Regions from separate parts of the Streptomyces sp. NPDC047085 genome, predicted to be linked through region 3. Evidence: riboswitches for the same ligand, from Rfam matches in the RefSeq annotation. Region 3 holds a riboswitch; each other region holds the start of a gene.
What was found. A riboswitch is a leader RNA that binds a small molecule or an ion and turns the genes downstream of it on or off. The one in region 3 is predicted to bind cobalamin.
Positions count from the first base shown of each region.

Region 1: linked by a shared signal. The riboswitch ahead of ABZ865_RS14405 (ribonucleoside-diphosphate reductase subunit alpha) and the one ahead of ABZ865_RS05400 (cobalamin biosynthesis protein) in region 3 are both predicted to bind cobalamin.
Region 2: linked by a shared signal. The riboswitch ahead of ABZ865_RS36385 (CbtB-domain containing protein) and the one ahead of ABZ865_RS05400 (cobalamin biosynthesis protein) in region 3 are both predicted to bind cobalamin.

Region 1 is NZ_JBEYUW010000003.1:743,216-747,851, forward strand. It holds gene ABZ865_RS14405 (ribonucleoside-diphosphate reductase subunit alpha) at 1-1,674, opposite strand, end outside; cobalamin riboswitch at 1,799-1,956, opposite strand; gene ABZ865_RS14410 (GNAT family N-acetyltransferase) at 1,979-2,485, opposite strand; gene mctP (monocarboxylate uptake permease MctP) at 2,560-4,188, opposite strand; gene ABZ865_RS14420 (DUF3311 domain-containing protein) at 4,185-4,451, opposite strand; gene ABZ865_RS14425 (GntR family transcriptional regulator) at 4,634-4,636, opposite strand, start outside.
Region 2 is NZ_JBEYUW010000015.1:170,058-174,693, forward strand. It holds gene ABZ865_RS36375 (histidine phosphatase family protein) at 1-31, shown strand, start outside; gene ABZ865_RS36380 (CbtA family protein) at 119-871, opposite strand; gene ABZ865_RS36385 (CbtB-domain containing protein) at 892-1,113, opposite strand; cobalamin riboswitch at 1,150-1,290, opposite strand; gene ABZ865_RS36390 ((2Fe-2S) ferredoxin domain-containing protein) at 1,419-1,784, opposite strand; cobalamin riboswitch at 1,918-2,042, opposite strand; gene ABZ865_RS36395 (DUF6204 family protein) at 2,130-2,489, shown strand; gene ABZ865_RS36400 (MarR family transcriptional regulator) at 2,526-2,984, shown strand; gene ABZ865_RS36405 (hypothetical protein) at 3,213-4,636, shown strand, end outside.
Region 3 is NZ_JBEYUW010000001.1:1,240,153-1,244,788, forward strand. It holds gene cobN (cobaltochelatase subunit CobN) at 1-1,123, opposite strand, end outside; gene ABZ865_RS05395 (cobyric acid synthase) at 1,120-2,628, opposite strand; gene ABZ865_RS05400 (cobalamin biosynthesis protein) at 2,625-3,587, opposite strand; cobalamin riboswitch at 3,687-3,828, opposite strand; gene ABZ865_RS05405 (hypothetical protein) at 3,964-4,191, opposite strand; gene ABZ865_RS05410 (inorganic phosphate transporter) at 4,226-4,636, opposite strand, start outside.

The DNA of each region.
Region 1 (4,636 bases), on a different contig from region 3:
GGCGAGGTCGGCGGAGGCCTCGTACGCGGCGAGCATGACGCGCTCGGCGATACGGGTGGACAGGGCGCGCGCCTCCGGGGAGTCGAAGGGCAGGCGCAGCTTGAAGAAGACGTCCTGCAGGCCCATCGCGCCGAGGCCGACGGGACGCCACTTGGCGTTGGACCGGCCCGCCTGCTCGGTCGGGTAGAAGTTGATGTCCACGACCCGGTCGAGGAAGGTCACGGCGGTGCGGACCGTCTCGTCCAGCCGCTCCCAGTCGAGGTCGCCGGCCGCGGTGTCGACGAAGGCACCCAGGTTCACCGAGCCCAGGTTGCAGACCGCCGTCTCCCCGTCGTCCGTGACCTCCAGGATCTCCGTGCAGAGGTTGGAGGAGTGGACGACATGGCCCGGCTCGGCCGTCTGGTTGGCGGTGCGGTTGGCGGCGTCCTTGAAGGTCATCCAGCCGTTGCCGGTCTGCGCGAGGGTGCGCATCATCCGGCCGTACAGGTCACGGGCCGGGATGGTCTTCCGCGCGAGCCCGTCCGCCTCGGCCTTGCGGTAGGCGGCGTCGAACTCCGCGCCCCACAGGTCGACCAGCTCGGGCACGTCCGCCGGGGAGAACAGCGACCACTGCTCGTCGGCGTTGACCCGGCGCATGAACTCGTCCGGGACCCAGTGCGCGAGGTTCAGGTTGTGCGTACGGCGGGCGTCCTCACCGGTGTTGTCCCGCAGCTCCAGGAACTCCTCGATGTCGGAGTGCCAGGTCTCCAGGTACACCGCGGCCGCGCCCTTGCGCCGGCCGCCCTGGTTCACGGCGGCCACCGAGGCGTCGAGGGTCTTGAGGAACGGGACGATGCCGTTGGAGTGCCCGTTGGTGCCCCGGATCAGCGAACCGCGGCTGCGGATCCGGGAGTACGACAGACCGATGCCGCCGGCGTGCTTCGAGAGACGGGCGACCTGGTGGTAGCGGTCGTAGATGGAGTCCAGCTCGTCCAGCGGGGAGTCGAGGAGGTAGCAGGACGACATCTGGGGGTGCCGCGTGCCGGAGTTGAAGAGCGTGGGGGAGGAGGGCAGGTAGTCGAGCCGGCTCATGAGCCCGTAGAGCGCGGCGACTTCGTCGAGGGCACGGGTCGTGTCGTCCTCGGCGAGACCCGCGGCGACCCGCAGCATGAAGTGCTGGGGCGTCTCGATCACCTTGCGGGTGATCGGGTGGCGGAGCAGGTAGCGGCTGTGCAGGGTGCGCAGGCCGAAGTAGCCGAAGCGGTCGTCGGCGACCGGGTCGATCAGCGCGTCCAGGCGCTCGGCGTGCAGTCGCACGAACGCGGCGGTCCGGTCGGCGATCAGGCCCTCGCGGTGGCCCACGGCCACCGACTCGGTGAAGGAGGCCACGCCCTGCGAGGCGGCCTCGGCGCGGATCGCGAGGGTCAGCAGGCGGGCGGCCAGCCGCGAGTAGGCGGGGTCCTCGGAGATCAGACCGGCGGCGGCCTCCGTGGCCAGCTCGCGCAGCTCCGCCTCGTCGGCCCGCGCCGACCGGCCGCGCAGCGCGGCCGCGGCGACCCGGCCGGGGTCGGCGTCGGGCAGGTCGGCGGTCAGCTCGGTCAGGGTCCGCAGCAGCGCGGCACCGGGACCGTCGGTCTCCACCGGGGCCTCGGTCGCCGGGACGGCTGAAGCCGGGTCGGCTGGCGCGATGGTCACGTGGGGCTCTCCCTCGCTCGGCACGGGGCCTGGCGGAGGGCAGGGGCAGCACGAGCGCGCACGGCGTCCGCGTCCACCGACCCACTCCACGAGGCCCGGACGTCTGAAGGCACCCGGACCGGACGGCCGGGCGCACGCTGCCGGCAGGTCCTCGGACTGACACAGGCGTGCGGATACGCACGCACGTACACCGTTGCGGGACAGTTCCGGATTCGCACCGGATTCCCCTGCGGCGACAGCGAGGATGAGCATACATCTAGTGCCGGGCTGTCGTGTCACCCCCAGATGTTGTGTCGTACCGGTCTCAGAGCGTCAACTCGTAGGTGAGGAGAGTGATGTCGTCCAGCTCCGGGATCGGGTTCCAGTCGCGCTCCGGGACGCGGACGAAACCCAGGCGTTCGTAGATGCGGTGGGCCGTGTGCATGGTGCGCTGGGTCGACAGGACGACGGCCGTGCAGCCGGCCGTGGCCCGGGCACGGTCGACGCAGGCGCGCACGAGGGCCTCGCCGGCGCCTTGGCCGCGGGCCGCGTGGCCGACCGCGAGCATGCGGATCTCGGCCTCTCCGGGGCGGGCGATGTCGGCCATCGGGCCGCCGGAGGGGACGAAGGTGACCCCGCCGAGGAGAACGCCGCTGCGGACGGCCACGAGGACGTCCGCGGCGGCGGCCCTCTTGGCCACGTCCCGGAGTTCGCCGAGGTACCAGTCGCTCTCGCCGAAATCGAGGAGGCCGTCCTGGAGGTAGGCCTGGGCCGTGATCTCGCCGAGAGCGGCGTATTCGCCGGGTTCGGCGAGGCGGATGTGCATGTCCATGTGCGTGAGTGTGTACGACAGCGGGCCGCCGTGGTGCTTGATTTTCGGCGGCCCGCTGCAGGTGGTGACGTGGATCAGTGAGCGGCGCCTGCCGGGAGTTCCTGCTGTACGCCCGGGTCGCCCGCGTCCGCCGTGTAGTCCCCAGGGCTGGTCTCGTCCAGGCCCTCGGGGGCCTTCACGGCCTTGAGGACGAGGGTGAGGACCACCGTGACCGCCAGGTTCAGGACGAACGCCGTGAGGCCGATGTAGCCGATCTCGCCGATGCCCGGGATCTCCTTCGCCGAGCCGCCGAAGTGCTTCTGGGTCGGGTTCGTCGGCGACGGCACCCCGTAGGCGACGAGCGTGCCGTAGACCATGCCGACTGCCCAGCCGGCGAGCAGCGCCCAGCGGTGGAACCAGCGGGTGAACAGGCCGCCGACCAGGGCCGGGAAGGTCTGCAGGATCCAGATGCCACCCAGCAGCTGGAAGTTGATCGCGACCGTCTTGTCCATGGTGAGGACGAAGACCAGCGCGCCGACCTTCACCAGCAGTGACACGACCTTGGAGACCTGCGCCTCCTGCTTCGGCGTGGCATCCGGCTTGATGAAGTCCTTGTAGATGTTGCGGGTGAAGAGGTTCGCCGCCGCGATGGACATGATGGCCGCCGGGACCAAGGCTCCAATGCCGATCGCCGCGAAGGCCACGCCCGCGAACCAGTCCGGGAACATGTTCTCGAACAGCTGCGGGATCGCCAGCTGGCCGTTGGTGACCTTCACACCGGCCGCGATCGCCATGAAGCCGAGCAGGGCCAGCAGGCCGAGCATCAGGGAGTACAGCGGCAGGATCGTGGTGTTGCGGCGGATCACCTCACGGCTCTTGGAGGAGAGCGTCGCGGTGATCGAGTGCGGGTACATGAACAGCGCGAGCGCGGAGCCCAACGCCAGCGTGGCGTACGTCCATTGCTGCGCCTCGCCCGAGACAAGCGCGCCGCGCGGCTTGCCCGTCACCGGGTTGACCTGGCCGAACGCGTGGCCGGCCTTGGCGAAGACGTCGTCGAACCCGCCCAGCTTGATCGGTATGTAGATGATCGCCACCGCGATGACGATGTAGATCAGCGCGTCCTTGACGAACGCGATCAGGGCGGGCGCACGCAGACCCGAGGAGTACGTGTAGGCCGCGAGCACCCCGAAGGCGATCAGCAGGGGGAGGTCCTTGACGAACCAGTTCGTGTTGTCGCCGCCGCCGATGCCCATCACGTCCAGCACCGCCTGGATGCCGACGAGCTGGAGCGCGATGTACGGCATGGTGGCGAGGATGCCGGTGACCGCGACCGCCAGCGACAGGCCCTTCGAACCGAAGCGGCCGCGCACGAAGTCGGAGGTCGTGACGTAGCCGTGGCGGTGCGAGACCGACCACAGGCGGGGCAGGAACGTGAAGATCAGCGGGTAGACCAGGATCGTGTACGGCACCGCGAAGAAGCCGGACGCGCCCGCCGCGTAGATCGCCGCCGGTACGGCGACGAAGGTGTACGCCGTGTACAGGTCGCCGCCGAGCAGGAACCAGGTGATCCAGGTGCCGAACGACCGTCCGCCCAGGCCCCATTCGTCCAGGGAGTGCTCGTTCTCGGCCTTGCGCCAGCGCGCGGCCAGGAAGCCCATGACCGTGACGGCCAGGAAGAAGAAGATGAAGACGCCGAGCGCGACGCCGTTGACTCCGTCCTTCACTTCGCCGCACCTCCGTCCCGTGCGGCCTTCCGGGCACGCTGGTCGCGCTGCCAGAGCTGGTACGCGAGCATGGTGAGGGCGGTCGAGATCAGCACCCACAGCATCTGGTACCAGTAGAAGAACGGGATCCCGATGAACGCCGGGTCCGTCTTGGCGTACGAGCCGACCCACAGCATCGCCGCGAACGGCGCGACGAGACACAGGGCGATGACGACGCGGACCGGTGTCACCACCGGTGGTCTCACTTCAGGCGTTTCGGGCATGGCACGGCTCCGTCCCCTCGCTGATGACCTGTGTAATGCGCAGGCAATCTAGGTGACGGTGTCGTGGAAGCGGAAGACCTCGTCCGGATATCGGCATGTCGATTTGGCGCGCGTGCCGTGAAGACGGCAACTCCCGCCGCCACAAGGCCCGTTTCGGCCGGATTTCGGCCCTCCGCCGGTTCTCA
Region 2 (4,636 bases), on a different contig from region 3:
GTCCTCGCCCCAGGACGACACGGGCCGCTGACACGGGCCTTGACCGTTTTCCCGAGAACGCGAGAGGGCCCCGGAAGGTTCCCAAGGGCCCTCTCATGTCCTGCATGTCCTGCAGGGTTCAGTGCGCGGACGGCACCGCCCGCCCCGACGCGGAGGTCGCCGGCTTCGGATTCAGGAGCCGTTCGGCCAACTCGCCGAAGAGCAGCCCGAATCCGCCCCACAGAACGGCCTGGATGGCCAGAGCCGACAGTCGGAACCGCCACAGCAGGGTGGCCGGGAAGTCCTTCGGCACCTCGTTGACGACCGGCAGGAAGGCGTACGCCAGACCGATCACGAGGACGAATCCGGCCACCGCGACGACGGTGGCGTACCAGGTGCCCAGCCGGGGTGCGAGCCGTTTGCCCAGGATGGTGGCGGCGATCGCGAGGAGCACGCTGAGCAGCATCATCAGGAAGTACAGGCCGGTCCGCTTGCCGATGGTGTCGGGGTCGCCGACCGACGGCGGGTTGGCCGGGTACTTCAGGAACGGCACGACGTACACGGTGAGCAGTGCGCAGCCCGACAGCAGCAGTGCGGTCGCCCGCGGGGAGAAGCGGCCCACGCGGCCGAGCGCGACGCAGTAGGCGAGCGCGGCGACGCCGCCGAAGGCGACCCCGTAGACCAGGACGCCGGTGGCGAGACCGGCGGTGGACTGCAGGGAGCGGGAGACGACTTCCATCTCGTGCTCGTGGGAGTGGGCGTCCTCGAAGCCGATCGCGCTGTCGACGTTCGGCTCACCGAGGAAGTACGCGACGACGAGGGCGAGCACGCCGGCACCGAGGCCGGCGAGCATGCCCCGCACCAGCAGATTTCTTACTGTCGCGGAATTCATGAGCGTGCGGCGCCCTCGCCTCAGTGGCAGGGGAAGCCGAGCAGGTGACGGGCGTCGTGGACCCACTCGTGGACGTCCGTGCCGTTGAACACGGAGGTGGCGCCCTGCTCGGCGCCGACGAAGTAGAGCAGGACGAGCATCAGGACACCGAAGAAGACCGCCCAAGGAGCGATCGCCTTCAGCGGCAGCTTGGCGGGAACGACGGTGGTGGTGGCTGTCGGCTGAACGACGGTCTGCGCCATGGCAGGACCTCCTCTGGGAGTTCGCGTCCCAACTCGGTGGTGCACAGGACGACGGCCACGGGTCTGACTCACGAACCGCCCAGGGCGCTCGCATACAGTGGCGCGACCGTGCCGGACTCTCACCGGCTTCCGTCGTACCGTCGTCGATATCGGACAGACCGTACCGCGTGACGGGTGCATGGCCAAGACCGCACCACCTGACGTGATCTTGCTCTCGCGTCAGGTGACCGATCCTGTGGCCCACGGGTCAACGGTGGCGTTGGTCGGGCGGAATTGCGATCGGTGCTGTTCGGGCGGAGTTCCGATCAGGGATCAACTCGGCGCCGCCCTGTGGAAGCCGCCCGGCGGCGCGGGGGCGTGATGGTGTAGAGGTCGAGGATGTCCGGCAGAGGTGCGACGCCGGGGCCGCCGGCGCGCACCCAGTCGACGATGTCCTCTGCAGCGCCCGGGTCGTTGACGAGACCCAGCCAGACCGGCCTTGCCCCGGCGGCCCGGCCGGCGGCGGAGGGCTGTACGACGATGACGTTGGCCTGCTCGCACACGTCGAGGCAGGCCGAGATGCGCACGGGCACCTCGGCACGCAGACGTGCCGTCTGCGCCGCGTGGTCGACACCGGTCACCTTGGGGCTGCCACAGCAACAGTCCCTGCAGACGACGACCCGGCTCGGCACCGGGCCGGTCCCCTTCGGGACCGCCTCTGTGGCCGCCTCGCCGTCAAACGTCTCTTCCGTCGGTTTCCCGGGCACGCCGCTCACCCCTCTCCGGGGAGAACCGCCCCGGGGTCCGTCGAGGAGGCGACCGCGTGAGTCTCCTGGCTCTCGGGTCGTCGCTCGTCCCGGCCTTCCCACCCGTCAGGGGGCGGTGGCCCGGCGGGAGTTCGCTCACCGATCACAGTGGCGGGACCGCGCCGGATTCACACCGGCTTCCTCGGACCGCCGTCGCCCTGTCACCGATCATCATTCCATCCACCGGAAATCCGATGGAGCCGCAGTGCCCGCTCCGCCTAAGGTCGCGCAATGACCACTCGGACCTTCCGCATCACCATCCGCGGCGCCTTCGACAGCCTCAGCGACGCACAGCGGGCCGAACTGCTGGCCGATGCCGCCGAGCACGACGTGCTGCGCTCCGCCTACACGCCCGAGGGGCACCTCAGCTACGACATCGCCGCCCGGCCGGCCTTCGTCTTCCGTTTCTCGGACACCGGGGAGGAAGAGGAGGACATCCTGGAGGCGACCGAGCGGGCCGAGGAGGCGGCGAAGGCGTGGCTGACCGAGCGCGGCTACGGCTTCAAGAACTTCCGCTCCAGCGCCGAGGACCTCTCGCAGGCCCCCTTGGGGAAGCGGCAGCGACGCAACGCCCGCATGATCGGCTCATAAACTTGACTACTCAAGGAGTCTGCAAAGGAATGTGCGATGAGTGAGGCACTGGACGCGTCGTTGCGGCTGATGCGGGCGCAGGCCGCGCTCGTACGGCGCTTCGACGCGCGGCTGGGCGGGCTGCATGGGGTGAGCCTGGCCGACTTCACGCTGCTGCTGCGGCTGGGACAGGCACCCGGCGGCCGGATGCGCCGGGTCGATCTGGCCGAGGCGCTGGGGCTGACCGCCTCCGGAGTGACCCGCGGACTGGCGCCCCTGGAGCGGATCGGGCTGGTGACCCGCGAACGGGACGCCCGTGACGCGCGCGTGGCCTACGCCTCACTGACCGACACCGGCCGGCGACTCCTGGCGGAGATGCGGGCCACGGCCGAGGAGACCGCCGCCGAGTTCTTCGCCGCACCGCCCTGGAGCAAGGAGGACATCGGCCTGCTCTCCACCCTGCTGACCCGTCTCGGCGGCACCGGGCTGCCCGGCCACCGCGAGATGCCTCGCTGACCCCTGTCCCATCCGGAATCCGGCCATCTATGAGGTGACCTGAACTCGCCGTGTTTCAGGTCACCTTGGGATGTGACCGGATTGTGAGGGGCGCCTGCGCCAGGCATGGCATGCTCATGCCTCACCACAGAGTTACCAGGCGGTAGCCGGTTCCACCTCTCGGCGGCCGGCCCTGTGGTGTTTCTTCGGTACCCCCCACTCCACACAGGATCGACTTTGCGCACACGCATGAGGCGCAGGCGTGCCCTGCTGCCCGCCTTCGCCGTGACCACCCTCTTCCTCGCGGCCGGCTGCTCCTCGCCCGCACCGCACGCCGAGCGGCCCTCGGCCGAGCACGGCCAGGAGATCCGGGCCACCGACGGTCACGCCGCCGGCCAGGACCATTCGCTCACCGTCGCGGCGGCCCCCGACGCGACCGCGACCGCCACCGCGAGCCCGGCCGGCTCGGGCACGCGGGCCCACAAGACCAGACTGACCGTCAGCTCGTACGACAGTCGGAGCCATCGAGCCGTCATCTCCAACGGTGGTGCGATGAAACCGACTTCGCCCTCCTCCCCCTCCCCCTCCCCCTCCTCGCCCCCCGCCTCCCCCACCTCCCCCACCTCCGCCCCCTCCTCCACCTCACCCGCCGCCCCCGGCAGGGCCGCCGTGGGCGATGTCATCGCCAGCGCACCGGCGCCCGGCGCGCCGCACGGGCTGCTGGCCCGGGTCACCAAGGTGATCGGCGAGACGGACCGGGGCACAGAGGTGCAGACCGAACCGGCCGCGCTCAACTCCGTGTTGGGCGACGACACGGCCAAGGGCACCGTGCCGGTGGACCCGTCCGCCTTCACCGTCGACAAGCTGCTCCCCGACGTGAAGGTCTCCTGGTCGAAGGCGGGTGACGTCCACGTCGGTCCCAAGGGCGCCACCGTGCCGCTCGGCAGCCTCCGGATCGACGTCGGCGCCACGGTGCCGACGGCCGAGGGCGCCCCTGTCTCGGCGAGCGCCTCGGTGTCCGGATTCGTGCAGGTGGCCCCGCAGGTCGACTTCACCTACGGCGGCACGGGCACCGGTGCCGCGCCGGGCTCGGCGTACCTGGGCGTGTCCGGCGACTGGTCCTCCGGCTGGGCGGTGAAGGGCCGGGCCGCGGCCACCACCTCCACTCCGCTGCGGATCCCGTTCGCCAAGCTGCACGCCGACCCGGTGCTCCAGGTCGGCCCGGTTCCGGTGGTCGTCAACCTCGACCTGACCTGCTACGTCCAGATCAGCGGCGACGGGCACGTCACCGTCGACGTGGAGCAGAGCGTCAAGGGCGGTTTCAAGGCCGGCGGCACCTTCGGCCCGGCCAAGGGGTGGACGCCGGTCAGCTCCGCCGACATGACGAGTACGCCGGTCCGGGCCTCCCTGACCACCGCCGGGAGCGTGAAGACGGCCCTCGGCGCCGAGGCCTCGGTCGGTCTCTACGGCACCGTCGGCGTCACCGCCGACCTCGCGCCGTACCTGCGCGGCGAGGCCTCCGGGACGGTCACCACATCCTCTGACGGCACCCCGAAGGCGAAGGGCGCCTGGGAGCTGTACGGCGGTGTCGATCTGTCGGGCACGCTGCGCCTCCAGCTGTCGATCTTCGGTACTCCGGTGCTGCAGCGGAGCATCCCGCTGGGCTCCCTGCA
Region 3 (4,636 bases):
ATGCCGTGACGCCGTAGCCGGCCTGCTTGAGGGCGTCCAGGACGCGCACGGCCGACGCGGGCGTGTCGAGGCCGACCGCGTTGCCGACGCGGGAGTGCTTGGTCGGGTAGGCGGTGAAGACCAGCGCGAGCTTCTTGTCGGCGTTCGGCTTGTGCCTGAGCCGTGCGTGCCGCACCGCGATCCCGGCGACGCGTCCGGCCCGCTCGGGGTCGGCGACGTACACCGGCACGTCGTCCGGGCCCTGCTCCTTGAAGGAGAACGGCACGGTGATCAGCCGGCCGTCGAACTCCGGGATCGCGACCTGCATCGCCGCGTCCATGGGGGAGAGCGCGGCGTCGGACTCGTCCCAGGCCGTCCGCGAGGAGGTGAGGCAGAGGCCCTGCAGCACGGGGATGTTCAGGTCGGCGAGGGCGCCGATGTCCCAGGACTCCTCGTCGCCGCCCGCCGAGGCCTCCGAGGCATGGGTGCCGCCGGCCGCGAGCACGGTGGCGATCAGCGCGTCCGCCGTCCCCAGCAGCTCGTACAGCCCGGCGTCCGCGCCGCGCAGCGAACCGCAGTACACGGGAAGGGCGTTGGCGCCGCGCGCCTCGATCGCCGCGCACAGGGTGTCCACGAAGGCGGTGTTGCCGCTCAGTTCGTGCGCCCGGTAGAAGAGCACGCCCACGGTCGGCCGGCCGTCACGGATCTCGTACGCGCCGTGCACCCCGAACTCGGGCATCCTGCGCGGCCCTTCGAACCCCTCGCCGGTCAGCAGCACGGTGTCCGACAGGAACCGGGACAGCTCCAGCAGGTTCGCCGGGCCGCCCTCGACGAGGTACGTCAGCGCCTCCGCCACGACGCCCGCCGGCACCGACGACTCGGCCATCAGCTCGGCGTCCGGCACGGTCTCGCCGCCCAGCAGCACGGTCGGGATCCCGGACGCCTTCAGCGCGGCCAGCCCGTCCTCCCAGGCGCGCTTGCCGCCCAGCAGCCGTACGACCGCGATGTCGGCGCCCTCGATCAGGCCCGGCAGCTCGCCGGTGACGTCGACGCGGGTCGGGTTGCCGATGCGGTAGCCGGCGCCGGACGCCCGGGCCGCCAGGAGATCGGTGTCGGCGGTCGACAACAACAACACTGTGCTCATGCGGGCGCTCCCGGTGGAATGAAAGGCAGTCCTTGCGGCGCGCCCGACTCGATGAGCCGCCAGAGCGCGTCCGTGTCCGCGTGCTGTTCGATCAGGTCGCCGAGCCGGTCGAGCTGCTCCTCGCGCAGCGCGGCGAACGAGGTGTCCGGGGCGGGCACGAAGCGGCGGCCCGCGGCGGCCGCCACCTCGCGCAGGAAAGCCCGCCGGAAGCCGTCCGACTCCAGCGAACCGTGCCAGTGCGTGCCCCAGGTGTGGCCGACCCGGCAGCCGTCCAAGAAGGGTTCGCCGCCCGCTACGGAGGCGACCCCGTGGTGGATCTCGTACCCCTCGACCCGCTCTCCGAGGGCTTCCCCGGCCGGCCGGGTGAGGGTCTTCTCGCGGGCGAATCGCACCCGCACGGGCAGCAGGCCGAGCCCGGGGACGGCGCCGGCGCGCGACTCGACCTCGTCCTCGATGTGCTCGCCGAGGATCTGGAAGCCACCGCAGACGCCGAGAATGGGGCGCCCTTCCGCGGCCCGTGCGGCGAGGGCGTCCGCCAGCCCCCGCTCCCGCAGCCACGCGAGAGCCTTGACCGTCCCCCGAGTCCCCGGGATCACCACGAGGTCGGCGTCCGCCAGCTCCTCGGGCCGGTCCACGAACCGCACCACGACGCCCGGTTCGGCGGCCAGCGCGTCCACGTCGGTGAAGTTGGACATGAGCGGGATCGCGCAGACGGCGACGCGCAGGACGTCCTCGCCGACCGGGGGAGTCACCGTCGACTCGCGGACGGTGCCGCGCAGCGAGACCCGGAGTCCGTCCTCCTCGTCGATGCCGAGGCCGTGCCGGAACGGGAGCACGCCGTAGGTGTGCCGTCCGGTGAGCCCGTGCAGCATGTCCAGGCCGGGTTCCAGCAGGCTGGCGTCCCCGCGGAACTTGTTGACCAGGAACCCGGCGACCAGTTCCTGGTCCTCGGGCGAGAGCAGGGCGACGGTGCCGAAGAAGGAGGCGAAGACGCCGCCGCGGTCGATGTCGCCGACGACGAGGACGGGAAGGCGCGCGTTCCGCGCGATCCCCATGTTGACGATGTCGGTGCGCCGCAGATTGATCTCGGCGGGCGAACCGGCCCCCTCACAGATCACCGCGTCATACGTGCCCCGCAACTCGGCCAGGCAGTCCAACACCGTGCCGAGGAGCTTCTGCTGGCGCCCCCCGTGATACCCGCGTGCGCTCAGCTCGCCCACCGGCTTGCCCAGCAGCACCACCTGGCTGCTCTGCTCGCCGCCGGGCTTGAGCAGCACGGGGTTCATGAGCGCGGTCGGCTCGACGCGACAGGCCTGGGCCTGCATGGCCTGCGCCCGCCCTATCTCCGCGCCCTCCCTCGTCACGAACGAGTTGAGGGACATGTTCTGCGCCTTGAACGGCGCCACCTTGACGCCCTGGCGGACCAGCCAGCGGCAGATCCCGGCCGTCACGACGCTCTTGCCGGCGTCGGAGGTGGTGCCGGCGACGAGGAGACCACCGTTCACTTGCCACGTCCCTTCAGGCTCTTGGCGCTCTGGACCAGGAGGCGCGCGGCGACCGTGGTGCCGAGCGCGAGCAGGCCGACGCGGCGGGAGAGCCGTACGGCCCGGTCGATGTCGGTGACCCGGACGGCCCGTCCGGCGTCCCCGTTGAGCACGGGCCGGTGTTCGACGCGCCCGCCGTAGGACAGCGTCCCGCCCAGCCGCACGCCGAGGGCGCCCGCGAACGAGGCTTCGACGGGCCCGGCGTTGGGGCTCGGATGATTGGCCGCGTCCGCCCGCCACGCCCGTAGGGCGCCGCGAGGGTCGGGTCCGGCGAGCGTGGCGAGCACGGCGGTGAGCCGGGCGCCCGGCCAGCCGGCGACGTCGTCCAGGCGGGCGGAGGCCCAGCCGAAGCGGCGCAGGCGGGGGGACTTGTGGCCCACCATCGCGTCGAGGGTGTTGACGGCCCGGAACCCGACCAGCCCCGGCACCCCGCCGACCGCGCCCCACACCAGCGCGCCCACGACGGCGTCGGAGGTGTTCTCGGCGACCGACTCGACGACCGCCCGGGCGATCCCGTCGGCGTCGAGGGCCCCTGGATCCCGGCCGCACAGGTGCGGCAGCCGTGCCCGGGCGGCCGTCAGATCCCCGGCCTCCAGGGCGCGTCCGATGATCCGGGCCTCCCGGGCCAGCGAGGTGCCGCCGACGACGGACCAGGTGGCGGCAGCGGTCAGCGCGACGCGGGCGGCGGGAGAGCGGCGTACGGCGCGCTCGGCCACGGCACCCAGAGCGACGGCGCCTCCGGCGCACACGGCGGTGTGCAGCGCACCCCAGCCGCGGTGGTCGTGCCACAACGCGCCCTCCACGGCACCGGCCGCACGACCGAACACGGCGACGGGATGCCCGCGGCGCGGATCGCCGAGGAGCAGGTCGCCCAGGAGGCCGGCGGCGGCGCCGTACGCGTACGAGCGATCGGCACCCATCGGCTCAGCCGGCCGTGGGAAGGGGGGCAGTCCTGGTGCGGGTTCTCGATCGGCAGCCGAGCATGGCGATATGTCCTCACTCAGGGTGTCCACGCCCTGGTTCGACGAGACCGGCGGTGAGAGTTCCTGGCTCCCGGGGTTTCTTCCCCGGTGACAGTGGCGGGACCGCGCCGGATTCGCACCGGCTTCCTCTCCTGCCGCCGTACATGGCCTGGGCAGTCCACCACGCTCCCGGAAGGGCCGTCAACTTGCCGTTGACCTGCGCGGGGAGAGTGTGCTGAGTCCCACACCAGGGGGCCGCGGACAGACGAAAGGCTCCTCCCCGGAGCACACCGGGGAGGAGCCTTTCGGACGGTCGGTCAGACCTTGCTCGTGATCAGGCCTTGTTCATGATCAGGTAGATGCCGTACGCCACTGCCGCAGCGCAGGCCGCGAAGCAGACGTAGGCGCCGGTCACGGCCAGGGCGGCGGAGTCGCCCTGCGCCGCGGCCTTCTCCTTGCGGGACAGGCCGTTCACGCCGAGGGTGAACAGGGCCACCAGGCCGACGGTGAACGCCAGGCTGACGCCGAAGACGGAGCCGAGAGCCGCCCAGTCGATCTTCATGATGCTTCCTTCGGTAACCGGGGTGTGCTCGGGGTCAGACCGCGGCGGCCGGCGGGGTGGCCGGGGCGGCGTTGGCGGAGGCGTCGGCGGCCGGAGCCGGGATCGTGGCCGTCAGGTCCTCGGGGACCGTGCCCACCGGGGGCGGGGTCACCGCGGCGATGGCGGTGGTCACCACGCCGGCCGGCTCAGTGGCGTCGACGTCGTTGACGTTGCTGTGGTCGACGACCTCGCGGCGGGAGAACTTCCAGATCGCGGCGCTGGCGGCGACCAGGAAGACGGCGACGACGGCGGTGCCCCAGTCACCGAGGTCGGTGACGGACTCGGCGCCCGCGCCGACCAGCGCGGCGGCCGGGAGGGTCAGCCCCCAGGCGATGAACATCCGGGTCGCGGTGGACCAGCGGACCACACCGCCCTTGCGGCCCAGGCCCGCACCCATGACCGAGCC